DNA from 3 places in the Streptomyces sp. NPDC087787 genome. Region 2 is predicted to be linked to each of the others. Evidence: riboswitches for the same ligand, from Rfam matches in the RefSeq annotation. Region 2 holds a riboswitch; each other region holds the start of a gene.

Region 1 (4,269 bases), on a different contig from region 2:
AGCGCCGCCAGCGCCTCCGCGTGCCGGGCGTCGTCGGTCAGGTCGGAGTCCAGCAGCTCGCACAGCGCGAGGTCCTCGGGCAGCCCCAGCCGGGCCGCGCGCTCGCGCAGCCTCAGCACCGGCAGCGTGGCGATGCCCTCGCGCAGGTCGGTGCCGGGCGTCTTGCCCGACTCGTGCGAGTCGGAGGCGATGTCCAGGACGTCGTCCGCGAGCTGGAAGGCGACGCCCAGCCGTTCGCCGTACTGCGTCAGCACGTCCACGACGGTCTCGTCGGCGCCGGACATCATCGCGCCGAACCGGCACGACACCGCCACCAGCGACCCGGTCTTGCCGCCCAGCACGTCCAGGTAGTGGTCGACCGGGTCCCGGCCGTCCTGCGGGCCCGCCGTCTCCAGGATCTGACCCGTGACCAGCCGTTCGAACGCCAGGGCCTGCACCCGCACCGCCTCCGGGCCGAGGTCGGCGAGGATCTGCGAGGCCCGGGCGAACAGGAAGTCGCCGGTCAGGACCGCGACCGAGTTGCCCCAGCGGGTGTTGGCGCTGGCCACCCCGCGGCGCACGGCGGCCTCGTCCATCACGTCGTCGTGGTACAGCGTGGCCAGATGGGTCAGCTCCACCACCACGGCCGACGGCACGATCCCCGGCGCGTACGGGTCACCGAACTGGGACGCGAGCATCACGAGCATCGGCCGGAACCGCTTCCCGCCCGCCCTGACGAGGTGCTGCGCGGCCCCCGTGATGAACGGGACCTCGCTCTTGGTGGCTTCGAGCAGCCCTTCCTCGACAGCCGCCAATCCGGCCTGGACATCGGCTTCGAGAGCCTGGTCCCGCACGCTCAGCCCGAATGGCCCGACGACGGTCACGAGGGGTCTCCTGTCTGCTGGTGTCTGCTGGGATTCACACGGTTTGTCGATAGGTCGCTGCCCTCACTCAAGTCAGCGTATCCGGTCACGTTTCGATCACCGATATCGCCCACCTATACGGGCCAGGCCACATCACCCGACGTGACCACCGTCACGCGTCGGCCACATGGCCCATCCACACCCACACTCGAAGTCCGATTCACCCCTATTAGGACTTCAATTCCCTTTAGCGGTAATTGCCTTTCGAGCACACAAACCGTGAGTTGGGTCACTCCGCCCCCCCTCCACGCCATCTCTCGCACTCCTTCACATTCCCTTTACGGTCAGGGGAGTTGACCCTTGACGGACGCAAAGGATCAAGCGCCACATACGCCCCGACCAAGGTCAAATAGGGCGATGTGTGATTCAGCCACTTGTTCGGGACATGTGCTCTCGCATACGTTCCCGGCCATCGGGCGGACGCCGAATCCTGCCGCCGCCCGTAATCCCAACGACCGAATGAACCACGGCAGGAGCGGGGGACCCAGGTAAGCCGCCGGGCCGGGCTCGTACGTCCTGTGCCGTACGGAGCGCCGGAACGGCTCGGGGTGAAGCCGTGCCCTTCAGGGCGCGGCCGGGCACCTCCCCGCCCGAACCCGACAGCTCACCTCGCAGGCGACGGAGAGGAATTCCCCCATGCCTGCAAACGGTCAGCGCCGCTCTTCCCGCACCGCCCGTCTCGTCCGCACCCTCGCCGTCACCGGCACGGGCGCAGCCGTCCTCGCCGTGCCGCTGCTCGGCGCGACGACCGCGTCCGCGGCGACCCCGGCCACTGTTCACACGGCCTCGAGCTTCGGCTACCCGAACAACCTCGACGGCTGGATCCGGGCCTCCCTGGCGGTCATGGCGCAGAAGGGCATCCCGGGCTCCTACAACGGGATCCACCGCAACATCATCCGCGAGTCCTCGGGCAACCCGCGTGCCATCAACCTCTGGGACTCCAACGCCAAGAAGGGCATACCCTCCAAGGGTCTGCTCCAGGTCATCGACCCGACCTTCCGGGCCTACCACGTGAACGGGACGTCCTGGGACATCTACGACCCGATCGCCAACATCACGGCCGCCTGCAACTACGCGGCCAAGCGGTACGGCTCCATCGACAACGTCCACGGCGCCTACTGACCGGACGACGGCCGGCCCACACCGGCTGGTGCCCCGGCACTAGACAAACAGTCGTTCGAGGACGACGGCGATGCCGTCGTCCTCGTTCGACGTCGTGACCTCGTCGGCCACCGCCTTCAGCTCGGGGTGGGCGTTGGCCATGGCGACCCCCCGGGCGGCCCACTGGAACATGGGGATGTCGTTGGGCATGTCGCCGAAGGCGAGGGCGCGCTCGCGGCCGAGGCCCAGGTGTTCGGCGGCGAGCGCCAGTCCGGTCGCCTTGGTGATGCCGCACGGCTGGAGCTCCACGGTCCCGGGGCCCGACATGGTGACCGTGGCGAGGGACCCGACCGCACCGCGGGCCGCCGCCGCCAGCTCGTCGTCGGACAGCACCGGATGACGCAGCAAGACCTTGCTGATGGGCGCGTGCCACAGCTCGTCGCGCCGTTCGACCCGTACGGCGGGCAGCGCCGGGTGCGGCATGCGGTACCCCGGCTCGATGAGCGTGAGCCCCTCGGTCCCGTCCTGGTCGACCGCGGCGTACACCTCCCCCACCTCGGCCTCGATCTTGCCGAGCGCGGTCTCGGCCAGCTCCCGGTCCAGGGTGACCGACCACAGCAGACGGTCGCCGCCGGCGTCGTAGAGCTGTGCGCCCTGACCGCACACCGCGAGTCCCGTGGTGCCGAGGACGCCGAGCAGTTCCCGCACCCTCGGCGCCGGCCGCCCGGTCACCACGAGGTGCCGGGCACCGGCGGCCGCCGCCCTCGCGAGCGCGGCGAGGGACCGTTGGGACACGGTGTCGTCGCCGCGCAGCAGCGTTCCGTCCAGGTCGGTGGCGATGAGGGTGTATGCGAGGGCGGCCATGATCAGAGAATACGGATGCCCCGGCCCGCCGACTCGACCGGAGCCGGACGAACGTGCTTCGAGGGCGCCCGTTCCCCAACTTCTCAATGAGTGAGGGCTCTTGGCGCCTCCCGTCCGGATCGGGTTCCGCCTCAACCGGTCGTGCCACCCCGGCGGTTGGTCCGCCACAGCTGATAGAGGTGCCGGGCGCCCGGCCGCACGAAGCGGGCGAGCATCGTCACGAACGGCAGCGGATCGTCACCCGCGAGCCAGGCCAGCTCCGTACCGCTAGCCCTCGCCGGCGCGTGCGGTGTGGTGTAGCCGCTGCGGCGGTAGGCGAGGAGGGCGGGCAGGTCGATGTTCTCCACGACGTAGCGGTGGCCGGTGCGCTGCTCGCCCTCCGGGACGGGGCGGCCTGTCAGGTCGAGGTGCATGGCACGGACCACGTCCACGCCCGAATCGCTCTCGAAGAGCCGGAACTGCGCGCCCATGCGCGGATTGAAGTCGAGGAGCTTGTACTGCCCGTCGCGCCGGTCGAAACGCAGGTCGAGGTCGACGATGCCGGTGAAGCCGATCTGCTTGATGAACCGGGCGGCGAGATCGGCGAGTTCCGGGTTGTCGACGACGTACGCGTTCGCCGTCATGCCCGCGTGCGGCGGCCAGGAGCGGACCTTGACGCCGGTGAACATCGCGAGCGGGGTCGAGCTCCGGTCGAAGTAGGCGTGCACGATCCAGTCCTCGGCCTCCTCCCGCGGCAGGTACTCCTGGAGGATCACGCCGGGCCGCTCGCCCCAGTCGCGGGCCAGGGCCAGCAGGCCCTCGCGGCTGTTGATCCTCGTAGTGCCGTTCACCGCGGGGCTGCTGCGCCGCACGAACGCCTCGCGGTTCTTGGCCACCACCGGGAAGCGGGTCTTCTCGGCGAACGCCACGATGTCCTCGTACGACTCCGGGAACGCGGCCCTGGGGCTAGGGATGCCGTGTTCCACGCACAGTTCGTGCAGGCCCTGCTTGCTGGCCAGGCGGCGCGGCAGGCCGGCGGTGACGGGCGGGAAGAGGAAGGGGCCCTTGAGCTCCTCCTGGTGCTCGGCGATGAGGACCGCGGCCTCCTCGTCGGTGGGCACCAGGACGGCGGGCCGGCCGATGCGGCGGCCGATCCGCAGCAGACCCTCCACCAGACGGTCCGCGCCCTCCGTTCCCCTGGTCGGCCAGACGAACGCGCGTTTGAGATAGCGGGAGGACGCCGCCGGTGTGTAGGCGTCCTCGGTGATCGCGTACATGGGCACACCCAGACGGCCCAGGCTGCGGATCGCGCCCACCCCGCCGTGGTGCAGCGGGTAGTCGCCGAACTTCACGATCAGGCCCGGCACCTCGCGGTCGGCCCGGAAAGGCACACTGACGGCATTCCTGGCCACGGGTCCCCCCA
Region 2 (4,269 bases):
CCTTCGACCGCCGTGACGACCGCGGCTCGTTCGACCGCCGTGACGACCGCCGTGACGACCGTGGCGGCTTCCGCCGGGACGACCGTCCGGCCCGGCGCGACGAGCGCGGCGGGCACCGCGGCAGCGACCGTCCGTTCAACCGCGACCGCCAGGGCGACCGCCCCGGCTTCCGCTCCGGCGGTCACGAGCGTCCCTACGGCCGCCGTGACGACCACCGCAGCGGCGGCGGCTCCTTCGGCCGCCGCGACGACAAGCCGCGCTGGAAGCGCAACGGCTGACGCCAAGTGATTCACCCGCAGGGCCCGTACGACTCCGGTCGTACGGGCCCTGCGGTTTTCGCGCCGGCCAAAAAGGGATCTTCTGACCCCGGCCGTCACCCGGTCACCACCGATCACGCCGAACTTCCGGCCTGGCACCCCCGATACCCGATCGGCGACGGGCCCTCCTCCCGCTATGCTCGGGTAAGCAACATCGCCCGGGCCCTTAGCTCAATTGGCAGAGCAGTGGACTTTTAATCCATTGGTTGTGGGTTCGAGTCCCACAGGGCCTACCGGCGCCCGCGCCCTCGGAACCCCCGCCGACCTGGTCGGACGGGGGTTCCGTCGTTGGTGGGTCAGCCGTGGGCCCGGGATTCTCCAGGTGGCCCGAAGGGCGGTGCCCACCTGGTCCGTCGGTCACACTGGGGGCGAGCCCGTCGCCGAGAGAGAGGGCGTCGATGCCCCACCCGTACGTCCTGCTGTCCGCCGCCGTCTCGCTCGACGGCTACCTGGACGACACCGGCCCCGAGCGCCTGCTGCTCTCCAGCCCCGCCGACTTCGACCGGGTCGACGAGGTGCGGGCGTCGTCCGACGCGATCCTGATCGGCGCCGGCACCCTGCGGGCCGACAATCCGCGGCTGCTGGTGAACTCGCCCGAGCGGCGGGCCGCCCGCCGCGCCGCCGGGAAGCCGGAGTACCCGCTGAAGGTCGCGGTCAGCGCCTCCGGCGAGCTGGACCCCGAAGCGCCCTTCTGGCACACCGGCGGCGAGAAGGTCCTCTACACGACCGACGAGGGCGCGCTGCGGCTGCGGCGTACGGGCCTGGCCGCCGACGTCGTGCCGCTGGGCGCCGAACTCGGCTGGCCCCGGCTGCTCGAGCACCTGCACGACGTGCGCGGGGTGCGCCGGCTCATGGTCGAGGGCGGCGGGTCCGTCCACACCCAGCTGCTGCGGCAGCAGCTCGCGGACGAGGTGCAGCTCGTGCTCGCCCCCCTGTTCGTGGGGGACCCGGACGCGCCCCGGCTGTTCGGGCCGGGGGCCTACCAGGGCGGGCGGCTGCGGCTGGTGGAGACGCGGACCATCGAGGACGTCGTCCTCGTGCGCTACGAGCCCACCGCTCCCGGCACCGCCGGCCGCGCCGTTCCCGCGGACCGGCACTGGCTCCGGATCGCCTGCGAACTGGCGGCCCAGTGCCCGCCGTCCCGGACCGCGTTCAGCGTGGGCGCCGTGGTGGTCGCCGCCGACGGGACCGAACTCGCCCGCGGGTACTCGCGGGAGGGGGACGACCCGGTCGTGCACGCGGAGGAGGCGGCGCTGGCCAAGGTCGACCCGGCGGATCCACGGCTGCCGGACGCCACGGTGTACAGCAGCCTGGAGCCGTGCGCCCGCCGCGCCTCCCGGCCGCGTCCGTGCGCCCGGCTGATTCTGGACGCCGGGGTGCGGCGCGTGGTGACGGCGTGGCGGGAGCCGGACACGTTCGTCGAGGGCGCCGACGGAACCGGGGTGCTGGCGGCCGGTGGCGCGGTCGTCGTCGTGGTGCCGGAGTTCGAGGAGAGGGCCACGGAACCCAACCGGCATCTGCTCGGCTGAGAGGTTGGTGCGAGCGGCCTTCCGGATGGCATATACTGGTGTCACAACGACGCGGGGTGGAGCAGCTCGGTAGCTCGCTGGGCTCATAACCCAGAGGTCGCAGGTTCAAATCCTGTCCCCGCTACTGAAGGCTCAGGGCCGGAATCCGATTCATGGATTCCGGCCCTGAGTGTTTTCGCTCCTCCACGGGTGCTCGTCTCAAGAGCTCCGGAAAGTGCGGTCAACTCGCCCGGTTTTCGGTGCTCATGGACCGTAAGGTCGGGCCGGAAGGTTGAGTGATCAAGCCGAACGGCTTGGAATCAGGGGCCCGCGTCTATTAACGTTCGATAACGCAGCACGGTCGTCCCAGCCGTCACAAGAGGCGGCTCCGTGCGCGCACGCCGAATCCCGCAAGGGAACCGGGGAACCACCTACTTGGGGTGAATCGAGCGTAACCGCCGTATGAACACGGCTTGTTTACGCGCGTAGGAGACCTTCCCGCTCCGAACCCGTCAGCTAACCCGGTAGGCGATGCGGAAGGAAAGGAGTGCGCCTTCGTGGCGTCCAACCCGCCTGCTCCGGAAGCCCCGTTCGCGCCGAGCCGCCAGCACGGCGAGACCTTCGGCTACGACAGCCGACGCGCCGATGAGGGCCCCTGGGAGGAGTGGAACCCGAGCGCGGAGTCCATCCGTCCCGTCCGTGGCCGGCACCGCGTCGCCAAGCAGCGCGGCGGCGGGCTCGCCCGCAGCTCCACCGTTCTCGGCGTCGGTGTCATCGCCGCCGTCGGCGCGGGCGGCATGGCCAGTGCCAACAGCGCCAAGCCGCCGGTGTCCATCTCGCTGCCCGACCTGCCGTCCGTGGGCTCCCTGTTCGAGGACGGCTCCGACGCCGCCCCCGAGGGCTCGGCGACCGCGCTCAGCGGCATCGGCGTGACCGCCGCCGAGACCGGGCAGGGCACCTCGGACGCCGGCGAGGTGCTGCGCAACCGGATCATGGCGCAGGCCGAGCAGCAGCAGGAGCAGATCGAGGCCAAGGCCCAGGCGGACGCCCAGGCCGCTGCCGCCAAGAAGGCCGCCGACGATGCCGCGAAGGCGCGGGAGACGGCCGAGGCCGAGGCCGCCGCCGCCAAGAAGAAGGCGGAGGAGGAGGCCGCGCGGAAGGCCGAGGAGGCGCGGCTGGCCGAGCTGGCCAAGCAGTACACGCTGCCCACCTCCTCGTACACGCTCACCTCTTCCTTCGGCCAGGCCGGCTCCATGTGGTCCTCCGGCTACCACACCGGCCTCGACTTCGCCGCGCCCACGGGCACCCTGCTCAAGGCGATCCACACCGGCACCGTCACCGAGGCCGGCTGGGCCGGTGCCTACGGCTACCGCACGATCCTCACCCTCGACGACGGCACCGAGCTCTGGTACTGCCACCAGTCGTCGATCAACGTCAGCGTCGGCCAGCAGGTCAGTACGGGCGACGTGATCGGCCGCGTGGGTGCCACCGGCAACGTCACCGGGCCCCACCTCCACCTGGAGGTCCACCCGGGCGGCCAGTCCACCGGGATCGACCCGACGGCGTGGCTGCGCGACAGGGGCCTCACCCCCTGACCGACACGGACCGGTCCCACCGCCGGCGAAGCCGTGGGGCTTGTTCGCGACCTTCGCGGCCGGACGCGGCCTGTCCGGAAGGGCCGCTCCGGCACGTTTGCAACCTGACCTGGCTCGTCGCACAGCCGACGGTGGCCGCCCCGATCGCCTCGGCGCGGACGGTGGAACAGCTCCCGGCGCTGCTCGGGGTCGCGGAGCTGCGGCTGACGGAGGAGGAGCTCGGGAAGCTGACGCAGGGGTCGGCGTGACTCCCGTCCCCGGGGGCCGCTACGACGGGGTCCGGTACGGGTTGTACGAGGGATACGGCACCGCCGGACCGTGGGGATACGGGGTCACCGGCCCGTACGCCGGACCGTGCGGATACGGCGTCGCCGGCCCGTACGACCCGTACCCCGGTGGCCGCGGGTGCGCCCCGCAGGCCCCCTGCATCCCGTGGACCCCGTGCACCGCGTACCCCGGCCAGGGTGGCGCGGCGATGGGCGTCGTCATCCTGGCCGCGTGGTCCAGGGCGGGCTGCGCCACCTCCCGTCTGCGCCACAGCTCGTGCAGCAGTTCCCGCTCCCGTACGGCGAAGTCGGCCCCGGCCCACCCCAGGTGCCCGCGGTGCCGGAGGAACGCCAGCGAGGTCGCGTACGCCTCGTACTGGGCAACCGTCCGCGCCGCCTGCCTGCCGAGGTGGCGCCGCGCGTGGTCGCGGGCCAGTCGGCGCGCCCGCATGGAGGCCAGGGCGAACGGTTCGGCCGGGTTGAGCCATCCCGCGGCCGTGTACGCGGGCAGTTCCTCGCGCACGGTCCTCAGCTCGCGCTGCCGGGTCCACACGACCAGCCAGGTCAGCAGCCCGAAGACGGG
Region 3 (4,269 bases), on a different contig from region 2:
CGTTGAGCCGGACGTCCGGCGAGGTGTTGATGATGCCGAAGGTGTTGGGCCCGATGATCCGCATGCCGTACGAGCGCGCCTGCCGCACGAGCGCGCGCTGCCTCTCGCGTCCCTCGGGGCCGCTCTCCGCGTAGCCCGCGGAGATCACGACGAGCCCCTGCACCCCGTGCTCCCCGCACTCGGCGACGGCGTCCGGGACGTGTTCGGCCGGCACGGCGACGACGGCGAGGTCCACGGGACCGTCGATGTCGCGCACCGAGCGGTGGGCGGGCACCCCGTCGATCTCCCGGCGGTCCTCGCCGAAGGCCCGGTTCACGGCGTGGAGCCGCCCCGTGAACCCTGCGTCGCGGATGTGGTCGAGGATGCCGCGGCCCACGCCCCCGCGCGTGCGGCCCACTCCGACGACGGCGACCGAGCCGGGCACCAGGAGCCGCCGTACCGACCGCGCCTCGGCCCGCTGCTCCCGTGCGTGCTGCACGGCCAGCGAGCGGTCGGTGGGCTCGATGCCGAACTCCAGGTGTACGACGCCGTCCTCGAAACTGCGCTTCTGGGTGTACCCGGCGTCCGTGAACACCTTGATCATCTTGGTGTTGGCCGGCAGCACCTCGGCGGTGAATCGGCGGATGCCGCGCTCCCGGGCGACGGCGGCGATGTGCTCCAGGAGCGCGGAGGCGACGCCCCGGCCCTGGTGGGCGTCCTGTACGAGGAAGGCGACCTCGGCCTCGTCGGAGGGCGCCGAGGCGGGCATGCCGTCCGCGCCGATGCGGTCGTAGCGTACGGTGGCGATGAACTCGCCGCCGACCGTGGCCGCGAGTCCCACCCGATCCACGAAGTCGTGGTGCGTGAAGCGGTGGACGTCCTTCGCGGAGAGCCGCGGGTAGGGCGCGAAGAAGCGGTAGTACTTGGACTCGTCCGACACCTGCTCGTAGAAGCTGACCAGACGGCCGGCGTCATCGGCGGTGATGGGGCGGATCCGTGCGGTGCCGCCGTCGCGCAGTACCACGTCGGCCTCCCAGTGGGCGGGGTACTCGTGCCGGTCCGGCGAGGTCTGCATGGGGCCCAGCGTACGGCTCGCGTCCCACAGCGGCGCGAGGCAGTCTGTGGAGGACACACATCGGACCGAGGCCGCGGTCCGGCGCCACCCGGAGCGGCGCACACGCCCGCTCCGTGCTCGCACCACGTGTGGAAAACTGGTCTAGACAACCCTGATCACCTGAAGGGCAGCAACACATGGCTGAGCGCCGCGTCAACGTCGGCTGGGCCGAGGGTCTCCACGCCCGCCCCGCTTCCATCTTCGTCCGGGCCGCCACGGCCGCAGGCATCCCGGTGACGATCGCCAAGGCCGACGGGACGCCCGTCAACGCGGCCTCCATGCTGGCCGTGCTCGGCCTCGGCGCCGAGGGCGGCGAGGAGGTCGTCCTGGCCTCCGACGCCGACGGCGCGGACGCCGCGCTCGACCGGCTGGCCAAGCTGGTCGCCGAGGGGCTCGAGGAGCTTCCCGAGACGGTCTGACCGGCAGGAACGGTCCTGCGCCGAAGCCGTGCCGCCCGGACGGGTGGCACGGCTTCGGCGTGCCGGTGGCGGCCGCCGGGGAACGCCGGAGGCCCCGGCTCGGGAGCAGGGGCCTCGGGAGGGCCGGACGGTGCGCCGGGCGGCGGGTCAGACGTTGACGCCGTGCTTGCGGAGGTAGGCCACGGGGTCGACGTCGGAGCCGTAGTCCGGGGTCGTACGGGCCTCGAAGTGGAGGTGCGGTCCGGTGACGTTGCCGGTCGCGCCGGACAGGGCGATCCGCTGACCGGGGATCACGTGCTGGCCCACCGAGACCTGGATGGACGACAGGTGCCCGTACTGGGTGTACATGCCGTCGGCCATCCTGATCACGATCTGGTTCCCGTACGCCCCGCCCCAGCCGGCGTCGACGACGGTGCCGCTGCCGACCGCGTGGACGCCGGCGCCGCTCGCGGCGTGGAAGTCGACGCCGGTGTGGGTGCCGGAGGACCACAGGGAGCCGCCGGTCCGGTAGCCGGTCGACACGTAGGAGTCGGAGATCGGCGTGACGAAGGCGTTGAGGCGCTCACGCTCGGCCTCGCGGGCGGCGCGCGCCTTGGCCTCGCGCTCCTTCACCGCCTGCTCGGCGGCCTTCTTGCGCGCGGCCTTCTCGGCCTCCTTGCGCGCGGCGGCCCGGTGCTGGGCGACGGCCTGGGCGTCGATCTTCTCGGCGACGCTGTCGCCGATGGTGACGACCGGGGTGAGGCCGGTGTCCTCGGGGGCGGGAGCCTCCGCCGCGAGGGCCGGGGCGGCGAGGGTGCCGATGGCACCGGTGGTGGCCAGGGCCGCGACGCCCGCAGCGTGGGCGGTGGTGCGGTGCATCCGGCTCGGCCGCCGGTGCTTCCCGGCGGCGCGGGTGAACGCCATGGAGACGTGGGTCCTTTCCTTCCGTGTCGCCTACCGGGTTAGCTGACGGGTTCGGAGCGGGAAGGTCTCCTACGGCCCCCTACGCATCGCGCGCGGGTGTCCGATTCACCCCAGGGACGGTGGGTCCCCGGCTCCCCTGGCTCGCGCCGTACGGGGACTCGGCGATGACTGTCCGGTGCCGCGGACGCGGCGCACTGCCCGACGAACAGCCGGACCGACGCTAAGCGGGGCCGCTTTCAATTCCCAAACGGATCAGAAGTTTTGTAGCGCATACCACAGGGCGAAAGGCGCTCTCCCCATCAATTCGGACCACACTCGGACAACACAGGGCCCTGGTGACGCTTCGGTCACCAGGGCCCCACGCGCGTGTGTGCCGGTCGCCGCGCACGGCGGCGGCCGGGTGTACCCCTACTCGGCCTCGACGACGGTGACCCGGCCGACGCCCAGGGCCTCGACGGGCTCCTTGATCTGCGCCGCGTCACCGACGAGGACCGTCACGAGACGGTCCACCGGGAAGGCGTTGACGACGGCCGCGGTGGCCTCCACCGTGCCGGTGGCGGCGAGCTGCTGATAGAGCGTCGCCTGGTAGTCGTCGGGCAGGTGCTGCTCGACCTGGTCGGCCAGCGTGCCCGCCACGGCGGCGGCCGTCTCGTACTTCAGCGGGGCCACGCCGACGAGGTTCTGCACGGCGACGTCACGCTCGGCGTCGGTGAGGCCCTCGGCGGCGAGCTTGCGCAGCACCGTGAACAGGTCGTCCAGGGCCGGGCCGGTGTTCGGGGTGTCGACCGAGCCGCTGATGGCGAGCATCGCGGCGCCCGACCCGTCGGGGGCCGAGCGCATCACCTGGCCGAACGCCCGGACGCCGTAGGTGTAGCCCTTCTCCTCGCGCAGGACGCGGTCCAGGCGGGAGGTGAGGGTGCCGCCGAGGCAGTACGTGCCGAGCACCTGGGCGGGCCACACGCGGGCGTGCCGGTCGGGGCCGATGCGGCCGATGAGGAGCTGCGTCTGGACGGCGCCGGGCCGGTCCACGATGACGACGCGGCCGGTGTCGTCGGCGGTCACCGGCGGCACGGGCCGCGGCTTGGCGGGCGCGCCGGACCAGGCGCCCAGGGTCCGGCCCAGCAGCTCGTCGAGGTCGACTCCGGTGAGGTCGCCGACGACCACGGCGGTGGCCGTGGCCGGACGCACGTGCCGGTTGTAGAAGGCGCGGACGGCAGCCGAGTCGATGGCGCCGACCGTCTCCTCGGTGCCCTGGCGGGGACGCGACATGCGCGAGTCGGCCGGGAAGAGCTCCTTGGACAGCTCCTTGGCGGCGCGGCGGGCCGGGTTGGCCAGCTCGTGCGGGATCTCGTCGAGCCGGTTGCGCACCAGCCGCTCGACCTCGGAGTCGGCGAACGCGGGCGCCCTGAGGGCGTCGGACAGCAGGCCGAGCCCCTTGGCCAGACGCGAGGCCGGGACCTCCAGGCTCAGCCGTACGCCGGGGTGGTCGGCGTGCGCGTCGAGGGTGGCGCCCGCGCGCTCCAGCTCGGCGGCGAACTCCTCGGCGGAGTGCTTGTCGGTGCCCTCGGAGAAGGCCCGCGCCATGATCGTGGCCACGCCGTCCAGGTCGGCCGGCTCCGCCTCCAGGGGCGCGTCAAGCAGCACCTCCACGGCGACGACCTGCTGGCCGGGGCGGTGACAGCGCAACACCGTCAGGCCGTTGTCCAGGGTCCCGCGCTCGGGGGCGGGGAACGCCCACGGCCTGGCCGCGCCGGCCCGGGGCTGGGGGTGGAACTCCATCGTGGCGAGCTCGGTCACTTCGCCGCCTCCTCGGTCTCGTCGGTGGCCGCGGCGTCCGCGTCCTGGGCGTCGTCC

What was found. Region 2 has a riboswitch for cyclic di-AMP ahead of ACIOWN_RS11415 (M23 family metallopeptidase). Riboswitches for the same ligand answer to the same signal wherever they lie in the genome.
Positions count from the first base shown of each region.
Region 1: another riboswitch for cyclic di-AMP. It lies ahead of ACIOWN_RS23810 (transglycosylase SLT domain-containing protein); the one in region 2 lies ahead of ACIOWN_RS11415 (M23 family metallopeptidase).
Region 3: another riboswitch for cyclic di-AMP. It lies ahead of ACIOWN_RS17840 (M23 family metallopeptidase); the one in region 2 lies ahead of ACIOWN_RS11415 (M23 family metallopeptidase).

Region 1 is NZ_JBIUVQ010000015.1:138,259-142,527, reverse strand. It holds gene ACIOWN_RS23815 (polyprenyl synthetase family protein) at 1-863, opposite strand, end outside; cyclic di-AMP (ydaO/yuaA leader) riboswitch at 1,346-1,533, shown strand; gene ACIOWN_RS23810 (transglycosylase SLT domain-containing protein) at 1,539-2,024, shown strand; gene ACIOWN_RS23805 (HAD family hydrolase) at 2,064-2,867, opposite strand; gene ACIOWN_RS23800 (ATP-grasp domain-containing protein) at 2,999-4,237, opposite strand.
Region 2 is NZ_JBIUVQ010000005.1:366,701-370,969, forward strand. It holds gene ACIOWN_RS11395 (DEAD/DEAH box helicase) at 1-278, shown strand, start outside; tRNA gene ACIOWN_RS11400 (tRNA-Lys) at 478-550, shown strand; gene ACIOWN_RS11405 (dihydrofolate reductase family protein) at 716-1,846, shown strand; tRNA gene ACIOWN_RS11410 (tRNA-Met) at 1,897-1,970, shown strand; cyclic di-AMP (ydaO/yuaA leader) riboswitch at 2,215-2,371, shown strand; gene ACIOWN_RS11415 (M23 family metallopeptidase) at 2,383-3,420, shown strand; partial or broken gene ACIOWN_RS11420 (aldo/keto reductase) at 3,525-3,668, shown strand; gene ACIOWN_RS11425 (PrsW family intramembrane metalloprotease) at 3,688-4,269, opposite strand, start outside.
Region 3 is NZ_JBIUVQ010000010.1:109,517-113,785, reverse strand. It holds gene ACIOWN_RS17850 (GNAT family N-acetyltransferase) at 1-1,054, opposite strand, end outside; gene ACIOWN_RS17845 (HPr family phosphocarrier protein) at 1,231-1,512, shown strand; gene ACIOWN_RS17840 (M23 family metallopeptidase) at 1,660-2,415, opposite strand; cyclic di-AMP (ydaO/yuaA leader) riboswitch at 2,428-2,589, opposite strand; gene ACIOWN_RS17835 (pitrilysin family protein) at 2,824-4,212, opposite strand; gene ACIOWN_RS17830 (M16 family metallopeptidase) at 4,209-4,269, opposite strand, start outside.